DNA from 2 places in the Mycobacterium appelbergii genome. Region 1 is predicted to be linked to the other one. Evidence: predicted binding sites of a transcription regulator. Region 1 holds the regulator's gene; the other holds the start of a gene.
The links. The regulator LexA, encoded in region 1, represses DNA repair genes until DNA is damaged. The targets are predictions, from matches to a motif close to CGAACANNTGTTCG.
Positions count from the first base shown of each region.

Region 2: cofD (2-phospho-L-lactate transferase) is a predicted target of LexA. The motif match lies at 4,814-4,827, and genes of this name have one in related genera.

Region 1 is NZ_JAMQTH010000003.1:397,467-404,651, reverse strand. Features, by position in the region: gene M1247_RS09245 (LGFP repeat-containing protein) at 1-1,366, shown strand, start outside; gene lexA (transcriptional repressor LexA) at 1,402-2,124, opposite strand; gene M1247_RS09235 (LysM peptidoglycan-binding domain-containing protein) at 2,332-2,811, shown strand; gene nrdR (transcriptional regulator NrdR) at 2,973-3,422, shown strand; gene M1247_RS09225 (PhzF family protein) at 3,429-4,115, opposite strand; gene M1247_RS09220 (alpha/beta fold hydrolase) at 4,187-5,209, opposite strand; gene M1247_RS09215 (proteasome assembly chaperone family protein) at 5,242-6,285, opposite strand; gene M1247_RS09210 (trypsin-like serine peptidase) at 6,458-7,185, shown strand, end outside.
Region 2 is NZ_JAMQTH010000007.1:325,698-332,882, forward strand. Features, by position in the region: gene manA (mannose-6-phosphate isomerase, class I) at 1-822, opposite strand, end outside; gene M1247_RS18275 (TobH protein) at 827-1,897, opposite strand; gene M1247_RS18280 (phosphomannomutase/phosphoglucomutase) at 1,894-3,282, opposite strand; gene M1247_RS18285 (DUF3499 domain-containing protein) at 3,368-3,784, opposite strand; gene M1247_RS18290 (metallopeptidase family protein) at 3,914-4,336, shown strand; gene M1247_RS18295 (WhiB family transcriptional regulator) at 4,349-4,741, opposite strand; gene cofD (2-phospho-L-lactate transferase) at 5,034-6,017, shown strand; gene M1247_RS18305 (coenzyme F420-0:L-glutamate ligase) at 6,014-7,185, shown strand, end outside.

The sequences.
Region 1 (7,185 bases):
TGTCGGCGGTCCGGAGGGCGACCTGGGATTCCCGATCAGCGGTGAAACCGACGGCGGATTCGGTCAGAACAGCAGGGTGGCCACCTTCGCCGCCGCCGACAAGCCGGTCATCTTCCTGACACCCGACTACGGTGCGGTGATCGTCCGCGGTGCCATGAATGCGGCGTGGGACAAGTTGGGCGGGGCGCAGGGGGAGCTCGGCGCGCCGATGGCCGATCAGACCGAAGACGGCACTGTCATCACCCAGCGGTTCAGCGGGGGAGCAATCTCCTGGGACCGTTCGGACAACACCTTCACCACCGAGCCGTCGAACCTCTCCTCGGAGCTGGCCGGGTTGCAGGTCCCCGGACTGGATCAGCCGCCGGCGCCTGGTGGGCCCCAGGCGGCGGATACCGATGACACAAAGCCCTTCTCGTGGCACTGGAACTGGTGGTGGCTGCTCGCGTTGATCCCGGTGCTGCTGCTCGCGGGGCTCATCGTCGGCGCCGCGCTGTGGCACCGCCGCCGTGGCCGGGACGACGACGAGTTCGACCATGACCCGTTCGACGACGATCAATACGGCGGTTACGACGAGGGCCGCTATGACCAGGGGCATCAAGAAGACCGCCCCTACGACGAGGGGCAGTACACCGAGAGGTCTGGCATTGACAGCCCGGACCCGTATCAGCCCGCCGCCGACTACGAGAGCGGCGACGCGGCCACGTCCCGTTTCACCGACAGTTATCACCAGACGCAGGGAGCGTCCCCCTTCGACGGTCCCACTGACATCGCGATGCCGGTCAGCCAGTGGGCGTCCCCGGCCGGTGCCGGTATGGCTACCCATGATCCCGAGGACGACGACGAAGAAGCGGGTGAATTGTCCAGCGCGCGGGGGCGGTCCGATGCCGAGTTCGCCACCGAATTCGACGATGAGTTCGACGACGATCAGATTGACGACGCGGACTATCTCGATGCGCCGGACCAGGTCGACGTCGAGGCCGACCTTGACGACGATGACGAGGTCGAGGCCGAGCTCGAGACTCCGCAACAGGGCCTCGGGTTCGCCGCGGCCGACTTCGACGATCCCGACAACGTCGATACCGCACCGACCCGTATCGAGGCACTGCCCCGGTATGAGACGGACACCGAAACCCACAGTGGCCGCCATGCTGCGATCGAATTCGACGAGCCGGTACCCAGTGCCACCGCGATTCACCTGCCGCTGGAGGATCCGCATCGGGCGCCTGAGGGATACCCGATCAAGGCGGATACGAAGTCGGGGCAGTACTGGTCACCCGACAGCGCCGAGTATGACGACGCGGTCGCTGAGATCTGGTTCGCCAGTGAGGAGTTCGCCCGGACGAATGGCTTCGTCCGGGCTGACTGAGTGTCAAGATCTGAGGCCGTGGTCGGCCCGCGGCCTCAGATCTTCCGAATGACCGTGACGATCTTGCCCAGCACCGCCGCGTCGTTTCCGGGAATGGGGTCGTAGGCCGGGTTGTGCGGCATGAGCCAGACCTGGCCCTTGGTCCGCTTGAACGTCTTCACGGTCGCTTCGCCGTCGATCATCGCCGCGACGATGTCGCCGTTGTCGGCCACATTCTGTTGACGCACCACCACCCAGTCGCCGTCGCAGATGGCCGCGTCGACCATCGAGTCACCGACCACCTTGAGCAGAAACAGCGAGCCCTCCCCGACGAGTTCGCGGGGAAGCGGGAAGACGTCTTCGACGGCCTCCTCGGCCAGGATGGGCCCACCGGCGGCGATCCGCCCCAGTACCGGAACGAATGTGGGCTCCGGCAGTGCATCGGACCCGGCCACATCGGTGGTGACCAGCGGTGTGGCGGCCGGTTCGTCGGACGGGCGCACATCGACCGCACGCGGCCGGTTGGCGTCGCGGCGTAGATAGCCTTTGCGCTCCAGGGTGCGCAACTGGTGGGCGACCGAAGACGTCGAGGTCAGCCCGACCGCGTCACCGATCTCCCGGATGCTCGGCGGGTATCCGCGACTGGTCACCGACGCACGGATGACATCGAGAATCGTCCGCTGACGCTCGGTGAGGCCGTTGTCCTGTGTGCGTCGTCGTCCAGCGCCAGTGCCAGCGCTGTCGGTCGCGGCCGTGGTGTCGCTGCTGTCGTCGCTCATGCGCTGAATGTAATCGTCGGCCGCGCATTAATCAAACATGTGTTCGAGGCGTGTCGTGGCTACCCGGGTCGCCGAGCCGGGACCGAGAACTTGTCGGTGGCCGGGTCTAGCGTTTGGCAACAGTTCGATCACACGTTCTATCAATCGAACACTTGAGCGACTATATTCGAACACAAGAGCGAACACGCCAGAACGAAAGGCAGTCAGATGGTCCTCCTCGATACCCGAGTCGATAGCCGTTTTTCCGGTGTGCGGGTCCTTCCCGATCAGGACCGCCGGCCGGTCCGTCGCCCGGTCCGTGGGCGTCCGACCCGCAGGCCAGGGCCGGTCCGGCCCGCCGGCGCCGCACTGCAGCACCGCGGTACCGGCGTACTGATGTCGCGCGCCTCTCATCGCCGTCCTCCGATCACCCCGGCCACCACGGTGCTGCTGGCGCTGGTGGCTGCCGGCATCACGGTGTGGCTGGGCTTGGTGGCGCAGTTCGGCGGGGTCATGGGGCAGCCCGAGCCGGTGCCCACCGAGTTGGCAGTGGTCCAGGTGCAGTCCGGGGAGACGCTGCAGCATGTAGCTCGGCGGGTGGCGCCCGATGCCCCGGTCGCGCAGGTGGTCGAGCAGATCCGTGACCTGAACCAGCTCGAGTCTGCGGCGGTTGACGCCGGTCAGACGCTGATCGCACCCGTCGGCTGACCTGAGTCATGGGCAGTGAAACGTGCTGGCGGCCAACGTCAGTGGCCGGCGTTGCCGCCCGGTACGCCCCACTGGACCCGGCGGTGACTTTTGCTGGGGTCCCGCGAGTACGCTCAAGGGCGCTCGAACTAATTGTCTGGCGGCGTGACGAAGGAGCGGTGATGCACTGTCCGTTCTGCCGCCATCCCGATTCGCGGGTCGTGGACTCCAGGGAAACCGACGAGGGTCAGGCCATCCGACGCCGCCGATCCTGCCCGGAGTGTGGCCGCCGGTTCACCACCGTGGAGACGGCCGTGCTGGCCGTGGTCAAACGTAGCGGGGTGACCGAACCGTTCAGCCGCGAGAAGGTGGTGCGGGGCGTGCGTCGCTCATGTCAGGGCAGACAGGTCGACGACGACGCGCTCAACCTGCTGGCCCAGAAGGTCGAGGACGCAGTGCGCGGCCTGGGATCACCCGAAGTTCCCTCGCACGAGGTCGGGTTGGCGATTCTGGGTCCGCTGCGCGAGCTCGACGAAGTGGCGTATCTCCGCTTCGCGTCGGTGTACCGGTCGTTCTCGTCTGCAGAGGATTTCGAAAGAGAAATTGAGGCCCTGCGGGCGCACCGCGGCTAGCCGACGTCAGTCGAGCTGCGCGACGCCGTCGCTGACGACCCGGCCGGCGACGCGTACCCATCCTTCAGGACTCCAGCGCGTGTAGATCACCGACCCCTTGCCCTGGATGATGGTCAGGTCACTGCTGAGGTAGTCGGTCATCCGCACCGCTGCCGAGCCGGTCGCCTCGTCCTCGGGGATACCGATATGCGCGGCGAACACCCGGGACCGTAAAACTCCGCCGTCTTTGTCGACCCACGCCCAAAGATAGTTTTCGACGTCATCGGAATAGTCGTCCAAATCTGCGGTCAGCACTTCTTCGGGGGAGTCCAGCCGGTGGATGGCCAGCTCGGGTGCCCATTCTGAGCGGGCGCTCACCGCCGTGAGATCACCGTCGTAGGAGACCTGCACGATTCCGGCGGGCACCTGCAGCGTCTTGACCGGAAGCCCGTTCTCGCGCAGCCACCACGACGCCCCGACGGTTGGATGGCCGGCAAACGGCAACTCGGCGGCGGGCGTGAAGATGCGGGCCCGCGCCGAGTTGGCGCCCGGTTCCGGAAGGTCGATGAATATCGTTTCGCTGTAACCCAATTCGGCGGCGATGCGCTGCCGATCGGCGGGGTCGACACTGTTGTTGTCGATCACACCGAGAGGGTTACCGAACTTGCCGTCGGGGTCGCTGAAAACGCGCAGCACGGTCACGTCGATGGCCATACGCCGATGCTACGTGGTGCCTTCGGCCCGATCGCGTGGGGCGCGCATGCGGTAGCAAGAGCGCCGACAGCTCAGGTCGCACTGCGTTCGTCGGCGCCCATCGCATCCCGCACCGCGACCTGCGTATCGGGTGGTCCCGAGATGCCGGACTCGCTGATTCCGACGCGCAGCAGGCTGCGCAGCAGATCCTGGTCGTAGACCGCAGGCTCGGTGGTGTCGATGAACTGCCCGACCACCGCAACGAAGCGGTCAGGGTCGTCGTGGAACGGAAAATGCCCGGATCCCTCGAAGATCTCCAGCTGGGAACCGGGCATTGCCGCGTGCGCCATATGTGCGTGGCTGACCGGGATCACCGAATCGGATTCTCCCCAGATCAACTGCACGGGAACGGATTCAGTCAAGTAACAGCGGTCCAGCATGGTGACCACCTGGCCGCGGCGATCCACCACCGCGCGCAACGTCCTGGCAAACGCCGACGATGCGGTCGGTTCGGGCAGATCGGCCAGGATGCGCAGCATGTTCGGGATGTCCCGGCCGGGGCCGGTCGAGCCGAACAGCGCGCCTGCGACGCGGCCGGCGAGTTGCACCGTGGGTAGCACCAGCGGCAGTCGGAGCAGCGCCAACGCCTCACTGCCCATGGGCAGCGAGGCGATCCGCAGCGCGAAATTGACGTCCTTGGTGACGCCGCCGGCACCGACCAGAATCAACCGCTCCACCAACTGTGGGAACTGGTAAGCGAATTGCATCGCGACCCCGCCGCCGAGCGAATGGCCGACCACCGTCACCCGGTCGACGCCGAGCACGCTGAGCAGGTCGCGCATGCCGTTGGCGTACGCCGCGACCGAGTAGTCCGCGCGCGGCTTATCGGATCTACCGTGGCCGAGCAGATCCGGGGCGATCACGGTGAATCGTTGCGCGAGCTTGGTCTGGACGGTGTTCCAGGTCGTCGAGTTGTCACCGATGCCGTGGATCAACAGGATGACCGGACCGGATCCGGCGATGCGGAAGGCCCGCCGGTAGCCGTGGATGGTGCGGAACTCCACTGTCGGGGTGCGTTCGTGCACAGGGCGCAGATTGGTTTTGCGTTCCGTCATGGTCCCAATCTCGCTATCGGTGTCGTGCTGCGCTACGGGTGGTCCTGATCGTCGGGAAAACCGCCGTCGGTGAAACCGTCGCCGAACCCGTCCGGATGGCCCTCTTTGTACCCCTGGTCCTTGAACTTCTCACCGCTCTGCTGGGCAAGGAAACGCTCGAACTCGGCGCCGAGCTCGTCACCACTGGGCAATTCCTCGTCGCGCGCCAACAGTGACCGATTCTCCTGTGCAGCAACGAATGCATCGTACTGGCGCTCCAGCGCGGCCACCACCTGAGCGACTTCGGTGCTGGCTTCCACCTGCTCGTTGATTTTGCCGTACACCTCCGCTCCGGCCTCCGACAGTGCGCCCAGCGGTAGCTGGAGCGAACCGGTTCTGGCGACCTCGGCCAGCAGCGCCTCGGCGGCAGGCGGGTATGCAGTCTGAGCAAGATAGTGCGGAACGTGGACGGTGTAGCCCACGACCTCGTGACCGTGCTGCGCCATCCGGAACTCCAGCAGGTTGGACACGCTGGCCGGAACCTGCACCTCACTGACCCATGGGGTGTGCTCGGCGATCAGTTCCTTGTCGTTGGCATGTGCGGTCAGGGTGGTCGGTCGGGTGTGCGGAACGGCCATCGGGATGGTGCCGAGGCCGATCACCCGGCGAACGCCGAGTTGTTCGGCCAACAGCCGAACCGCGGTGATGAACCGTTCCCAACGCAGGTCCGGCTCCAGGCCGGCGAGCAGAAGAAACGGTGTCCCGACACTGTCGTGGAGCGCATAGAGATTGAGCTCGGGATCTTCGTAGCCGGTGAAATGATCGGTCTTGAACGTCATCAGCGGCCGCCGCGACCGGTAGTCCAGGAGTTCGTCGATGGCGAACGACGCCACCAACTCGGTGTCCAGCGTGTTCTTGAGGTGTTCGGCGGCGAGCCGGATCGCGTGGCCCGCGTCGGAGAAGCCCTCCAGCGCGTGGATCAGCACCGGGCCGCGTCCATCGGAGGTGGACAACTGCGGTGCCGGAAACTCGAGTTCGTACATACCGCTCTGGTCGGGCTGGTAATGCTGCTCGGAATTGTCGCCGCTATCGTCCATTCGTCCTGCCTCCTCGCCATGGCACTGAAGTCGCCGGCTGTGCCGGCACCGTCGTACCCATGCCATCTAGTGTCGCGCATTCCGGCGGCGCTCGTTCGCCCTGCCCCGTGGAACGTAGGGGTCCGGGCTGACATTCCGGTTCACTCACGAATATCAGGCAAGATTGATGGGTATGCGGCCCGACCGGTGTGCGGTGCTGAGCGCGATGGTCGCCGTCGCGGTCACTGTCGTCGTCGGCTCATGTGCCCCCGCTGCACACCAGCGGGCGGCGGGCGCCCAAACACGTCCGGCCACCTCGGCTGCCGCCGAGCCCGAAAACCAGGTGCAGGCCGACGCCGTCGCCGTGGCTGTCACACCCGACCCGAGGGTGGGGGCGCTGTTTCTGGGGGGAGTGGGTGCGGACTCACTGCACACGTGCAGCGCCGCCGTCCTCGACACCCCCGGCGGCGATCTGATCCTGACGGCGGCGCACTGCCTTGCCGACGGCGTCGACACCGCATTCATCCCCGGTTTTCAGGAAGGGGCGGACGACGTCTGGCAGGTGGGTACGGTCTACCTGGATTCGCGCTGGATCGCCGAGCAGGACCCCCACGCTGATTTCGCGATCGCCCGGGTCAGCCGCGATGGACGGGGTTTGGTCCAGTCCGAGACAGGCGAAGGCCTGTCACTCGGCTCTGCACCCGCGGCGGGCAGCGCGGTGAGCGTGACCGGTTATCCGATGGGTGTCGGCGGCGGCGCGCTGGGCTGCCGGGGGGTGACCGGGTTGTCGCCGGAAGGGTTTCCGTCGCTGCAGTGCGCCGGGCTCACCGACGGTTTCAGCGGTGCACCGTGGGTGATCGGGGCCACGGTGACCGGGTTGGTCGGTGGTCCCGATGGCGGCGGATGTGACGACGACGTCTC
Region 2 (7,185 bases), on a different contig from region 1:
CACCTCGACACCGATGCCATGCAGGTAAGCGTGCAGATTCCCGGCGGGTAGATAGATGGCCTCACCCGGCCCCAGGCTGAGGCGGTTGAGCAGCAGGGCGGCCAGCACCCCCGCATCACCGGGATAGCGCTCCCCGAGTTCCAGTGCCGTCTTGGCCTCCGCGGCGAAGGTCTTCTTGCCCGAGCGGATGTACTGAACCGCGCCGTCGAGCACGGCGGGCACCAGCACGTCGAGATCGGGCTGCGGCGCGGTGATCCACGTGGTGAACAACGCCCGCAGACCGTCGGCATCCGACTGGTCCGAGAGCAGGTTGATGAAGGGATCCAGATCGGAAACCGCGAGCGCCCGCATCAATTCGACGGTGCGGGCCACCGGCCGGAAGCCGGCCAACGCGTCGAACTGGCCGAGCGCGACCAGCAGTTCAGGTTTATGGCTGCGATCACGGTAGTTGCGGGTCGGGGCCGAGACCGCGATCTCGAGACGGTCCTCGCGGTCGTAGCCCTCCTGTGCCTGCTGCGCGCTCGGGTGCGCCTGCAGTGATAACGGTTCATCGGCGGCGAGCACCTTGACCAAAAAGGGCAGCGCGTCACCGAACCGGCTTACCGCGGTGCTGCCCAGTTGCCCCTCGGGATCGTCCTGCACGGCCTGCAACAGCGACTCCTCGCCGTGCTCGGTCTGCAGCCACGCGGGATCCCCCGGGTGTGCGCCGAACCACAGTTCGGCCTCCGGATGCGCTGTAGGACTTGGCCTTCCGGTAAATTCGGCAATCGCCGTGCGCGAACCCCAGGCATAGGTCCGCACCGCTGGACGTAGCAGATGCACTCGTTTAACCTCGAACCAGTTTCAGGTAGACAGCCGCCATCTCCAACCGGACGGCCATTATCGCCAGTTGTTGTTCCGGACGCCCGACCGGCAGCGTGGTGCCGGCAAGCTCGGGGACGTCCTCGGCGCCGATCACCGCGACGTCGTCGAATCCGCTGACACGGGCTGCGATCACCGGGCGTTCGGTGTCGGTCGTCAACACGAAGGTCCGCACCCGGTTGGGCAGTGGGCCGTCGATCTCCTCGTCGTGGAACAGAGACCGCGCCGCACCCGCGCCGCCCAGTCCATTGCCCACCGCGGCAAGCACGTCGGCCAACCCGGCGGCGGCCACCACCAACCCGGCCAGCCTCAGCAGGGTGACGGCACCGTGGTGGGCCAGCACCAGCGTCGGCGCGGAGTCACCGGCAAGCACGATGTCTGCACCGGACATCCGGTCGGCCAACGTTTTCGCCGGGTTGGTGAACAGGTCACGCCCGGCGCTGTTACGCAGCGCCTCGGCGTCGAGTTCGTCGGCCAGCGCGGTCAGGTCGACCCGCATGCCCGCGGCCACGATGTGCAGCGCGGCCAGCCCGGCGGCCAGGTAACGGGTGAACCCGAAATCGTCCGGAGCCCACAGCCTGGGCGCAAGCACCACCGCGCGGCCGGCCGCCACATCGCGCAGCGGCCCTTCCTCGGCGGCCACCACCAACACCCGCGCACCCCGGTGTACCCCGGTGGCCGCAGCGTTCACCAACGCCGGATCACCGGGATCGTCGCCGGCGATGATCAAGACATCCAGCGCGCCTATCCACGGCGGGGCTTCGGCCGCAACGACGATCGGCGCGGTGACCGAACCACCGACAACGGCGGCCAACATGGCGCCGGCGTCGCGGGCCGGGCCCCTGTCGGCGACCCAGATCACGGTGCGCGGTGGATGATCGGACCGCAGCGGCTCCAAGAGGCCCTCTGCGAGCGCGGCGGCGGTGGCGCGCACCTGCGCGCCGGCCATGGCGGCGGCCCGCAGCAGTCCGTTGCGGTCCGCCTCGAGAAGTCCGTCGCCATCATCGAGGTCGACGGCGGCGCCCAACGCGTTCACGTCACCGCCCCGTCGACGGCGTGGACCTGCGCGGCGATCTTCTTGACGATCGCGTCGACATCCTCGGCGGTGCGTGCTTCCACGTTGAGACGCAGCAGGGGTTCGGTATTCGAGGTGCGCAGGTTGAACCAGCTGCCCCCGCCGAGGTCCACGGTCACGCCGTCCTGATGGTCGATCGAGTGGATCTCGGTCTCGAAACTCTGCAGCACCGCGTCCACGCAGGAGGCGGCGGCACTGACGGTGAAGTTGATCTCGCCGGAGGCCTCATAGCGCTGATAGTCGGCCATCAGCTCCGACAACGGCCGGTCCTGCTCGCCGAGCGCGGCCAGCACGTGCAGCGCGGCCAGCATGCCCGAATCGGCGCCCCAGAAGTCGCGGAAGTAATAGTGCGCCGAATGCTCGCCACCGAAGATGGCGCCGGTCTCGGCCATCAGCCCTTTGATGTAGGAGTGTCCGACACGCGACCGCACCGGTGTGCCGCCGCGTTCGATGACCAGTTCCGGCACGGCGCGCGAGGTGATCAGGTTGTGGATGATCGTGGCGCCGATCTCCCGATTCAGCTCGCGGGCGGCGACCAGGGCGGTCACCGCCGACGGCGAGACGGGCTGGCCGAGTTCATCGACGACGAAACACCGGTCCGCGTCCCCGTCGAAGGCCAGACCGATGTCGGCTCCCGTGGCCAGCACATGGGCCTGCAGGTCGACGAGGTTGGCCGGGTCCAGCGGGTTCGCCTCATGGTTGGGGAACGTGCCGTCCAGCTCGAAATACAGCGGCAGCACGGTGGCACCCGTGATGGGTTCGAGCACAGCCGGTGTGGTGTGGCCGGCCATACCGTTACCGGCGTCGACGGCGATCCGCACCGGTCGCATGGCGCTCAGGTCCACCAGCGACCGCAGGAACTCGCCGTAATCGGCCAACACGTCGCGATCGGTGATGGTGCCGGGGGGCCCGTCGTGGCTCGGCACCCCCGCGATCACATCGTCGGAGATGGTCGCCAGCCCGGTGTCCTTGCCGACCGGTTTGGCACCGGCACGGCACAGCTTGATGCCGTTGTAGGCGGCCGGATTATGGCTGGCGGTGAACATCGCGCCCGGGCAGTCCAGCAGCCCCGAGGCGAAGTACAGCTGATCGGTGGAGGCCAGACCGATCCGAATGACATCAAGGCCCTGGGCGACGACGCCACCGGCGAACGCGGCGGCCAGTGCCGGCGAACTGGACCGCATGTCGTAGCCGATCACGACCTGTCGGGCACCGCAGGCACGCATCAGCCGGGCAAACGCGCCGCCGACCTCGGAGACGAACTGCTCGTCGAGTTCGGTGCCGACCAGACCCCGGATGTCATACGCCTTGATGACACGGTGAACAGCCGCAGCTGGCCGAGACATAGAACTCCTTGTGAACGGGATCGTTGGCGCCAGCCTAACCGCCGCGCGGCAACGACACGCTCACTACTCTTGGCCTAACCGTTGTCTAATCTGTGATGTCGGGCAGCACGCGCAGGTGGCCACGACGACGCCCGTTCGTTTCGGTCCGACGGGCAGTCGGCGCGATCACGGCACCGCTACCGGCGCCGGTCCCCGGATCCGAGAATCCGGCCACCACCGCGCCGGGGGCCACACTCTGGTGGCCCTCGCGGACGGCGTCGGCAAGCGCCACCAGGTCGTCCTCATCAGGATGGGTGGGCAGCGGCCCGGCATGGCGGACCAACTCCCACCCTCGCGGTGCGGTGATCCGGCTGGCATGCCCGACACACAGGTCCCAGGAGTGCGGTTCAGCGACGGTGGCCAGGGGTCCGACGACGGCGGTCGAGTCCGAGTAGACGAAGGTCAGCGTCGCCACGGCATAGTGCGGGCACCCGGGCCGGCAGCAGCGACGGGGAACATTCACGCACCAGAGGTTATCTCCCGGCGCGGCTGCGCGCTCTCGGACACGCGCAGCCGCGGGGTCGCGATCCCGAACCGTTACGATCGTGCCGTGGCCGAGCGGAATCATTGGCGATCACGCCGCGGTCGCGAAATGCGCGGGCCGCTGCTTCCGCGATCCGTTCCCGGCTGGCGCAGCCGGGCGGAGCGCTTCGACATGGCAGTGCTGGAGGCGTACGAACCGATCGAGCGCCGGTGGTCCGCCCGGATCAATGCGCTCGATATCGCCGTTGACGAGATCCCGCGGATGTCGCCGAAGGACCCTGAGAGTGTGCAGTGGCCCGCAGAGGTGGTGGCGGACGGTCCGATAGCGCTGGCGCGGCTGATACCCGCAGGCGTGGACGTCAGGGGGAATTCGACCCGGGCGCGAATTGTGTTGTTTCGCAAGCCCATCGAGCGCCGGGTCAAGGGAAGCGACGAGCTTGCCGAATTACTGCATGAAATTCTGGTGGCCCAGGTGGCCACCTATCTGGGCGTCGAACCGTCGGTCATCGACCCAACGATCGACGACGACTGAGCCGCTTACGCCTCAGATGATCCCACGTTTGAGGCGCCGGCGTTCGCGCTCGGACAAACCTCCCCAGATGCCGAATCGTTCATCGTGGGCAAGCGCGTAATCCAGGCAGGCGTTCTTGACTTCGCAGCCCTGGCAGATGCGCTTGGCTTCGCGGGTGGACCCGCCCTTCTCCGGGAAGAAGGCCTCAGGGTCGGTTTGCGCGCACAGGGCGCGTTCCTGCCACTGATCGTCTTCTTCTGTTGCCGGAGCAACATCAATTTGTTCGGGCACCAGACTCAGTTGAGGACGTCCGGCTGCCCCCATCGGTGTCGGCCCGGTGTTGATGTGCGGTGCGTTGTCCACCGAGCCGGCCATCCAGTTGTCAAACCGGACCACACGATCGAAATCGCCGCTCTCATAAGACATATCCCCCGCCTCCTCACTCGGTCTCGTAGATCCTAGTGGAGCCTCACTATCGAAATGTGCGGCCATTTCATTCGAACACTTGATCGAATCTCGGTAAGCGACACCGGAATCGGACACCGACCGCGAAATGACACTTATGTGATTACACACGTGTTAGCTGCTGGGGTCAAGCGCAAGAACAGGAATTCATACCATCTCGTGACATCAATCCGGCGCGTCGACACCTCGGCGTGTCCTGGTCGTGACGACGTCGTTTCCATGCCCGGCACCCCAACGCCTAGTCTCGGTCGTTGTGAAGATCACCGTTCTGGTCGGCGGAGTCGGCGGCGCACGGTTTTTGCTGGGCGTGCAGAAACTGCTGGGGCTCGGCGGCTTCGCCGAGGGCCCCGGCGAGCATGAACTCACGGCGGTCGTCAACGTCGGCGACGACGCCTGGATGTACGGAGTCCGCATCTGTCCGGACCTCGACACCTGCATGTACACCCTCGGCGGAGGCATCGACCCCGAACGCGGCTGGGGCCACCGCGATGAAACCTGGCACGCCAAAGAGGAACTCGCAGCCTACGGTGTGCAACCCGACTGGTTCGGCCTGGGCGACCGCGACCTGGCGACCCATCTGGTACGGAGCCAGATGCTGCGGGCCGGGTACCCGTTGTCCCAGGTGACGGAGGCACTGTGCAAGCGCTGGGCACCCGGCGCGCGCCTGCTTCCGGCCACCGACGACCGCAGTGAGACCCATGTCGTCATCACCGACCCCGACGATGGGGAGCGGCGCGCCGTCCACTTCCAGGAATGGTGGGTGCGTCACCGCGCCCAGGTGCCATCGCACAGCTTCGCGTTCGTCGGCACCGAACAGGCAACCGCTGGACCAGGTGTCACCGAGGCGATCGCCGATGCCGACGTGGTGTTACTGGCTCCGTCCAACCCGGTGGTCAGCGTCGGCCCCATCCTCCAGATACCCGGCATCCGCGGCGCACTGCGCTCGGGTGACGCCCCCGTGATCGGCTACTCTCCCATCATCGATGGAAAGCCATTGCGTGGCATGGCCGACAAGTGCCTGTCCATCATCGGCGTCGAGTCCACCTCGGAGGCCGTTGGACGGCATTTCGGTGCCCGCTCGGGCACCGGCCTGCTGGACGGCTGGCTCATACACGAAGGCGATCGCGCCGAGGTCGACGGTGTACAGGTGCGTTCGGTCCCCTTGCTCATGACTGATCCGGCGACCACCGCCGAAATGGTGCGGGCCGGCCTGGATCTCGCGGGAGTCTCGCTGTGAGCGCTGAGCACGGCTCAGCCGACCTGGTCGAGATCCTCCCGGTACCCGGCCTGCCCGAATTCGGTCCAGGAGACGACCTGGCCGGCACCCTTGCCGGCGCCGCACCGTGGTTGCGCGACGGCGATGTGTTGGTGGTCACCAGCAAGGTGGTCTCCAAGTGCGAAGGCCGCATCGTTGTCGCACCGTCCGATCCGGAGCAACGGGATGCGCTGCGGCGAAAGTTGATCGAGAGCGAAGCCGTCCGGGTGCTGGCGCGCAAGGGCCGGACGCTGATCACCGAGAACGCCATCGGACTGATCCAGGCCGCCGCCGGGGTGGACGGCTCCAACGTGGACGCCACCGAACTGGCCCTGCTGCCGGTCGACCCGGACGGCAGCGCGGCCGCGCTGCGGGACGGCCTGCGTGATCGACTCGGCGTGACGGTCGGCGTGGTGATCACCGACACCATGGGCCGGGCCTGGCGTAACGGGCAGACCGACTTCGCCATCGGCGCAGCGGGTTTGACGGTGCTGCACGGCTATGCCGGCGCGCGTGACCGGCACGGTAACGAACTGTTGGTCACCGAGGTGGCGGTGGCTGACGAGATCGCCGCCGCGGCCGACCTGGTCAAGGGCAAGCTGACCGCGATCCCGGTCGCAGTCGTCCGCGGACTCGGCCTGGCCGACGACGGATCGACCGCCGCCAAGCTGCTGCGCGCCGGGGAGGACGATCTGTTCTGGCTGGGTACCGCAGAAGCGATCCAGTTGGGCCGCAGCCAGGCTCAGCTCCTCCGCCGGTCGGTGCGCAGGTTCAGCAGCCAACCCGTGGCCGGCGAACTCATCGAGTCGGCGGTCAGCGAGGCGCTGACCGCGCCCGCCCCCCACCACACCCGTCCGGTACGGTTCGTCTGGGTCCGCGACACCGCCGCGCGTACCCGGCTGCTGGACCGGATGAAAGACCGGTGGCGCGCCGATCTTACCGGCGACGGCCGCTCCCCCGACTCCGTCGAGCGTCGGGTCAACCGCGGACAGATCCTCTATGACGCACCGGAACTGGTGATCCCGTTCCTGGTTCCCGACGGTGCTCACAGCTATGCCGACGCGGCCCGCACCGAAGCCGAACACACCATGTTCACCGTCGCCGTCGGGGCCGCGGTGCAGGCCCTGTTGGTCGCGCTGGCCGTGCGCGA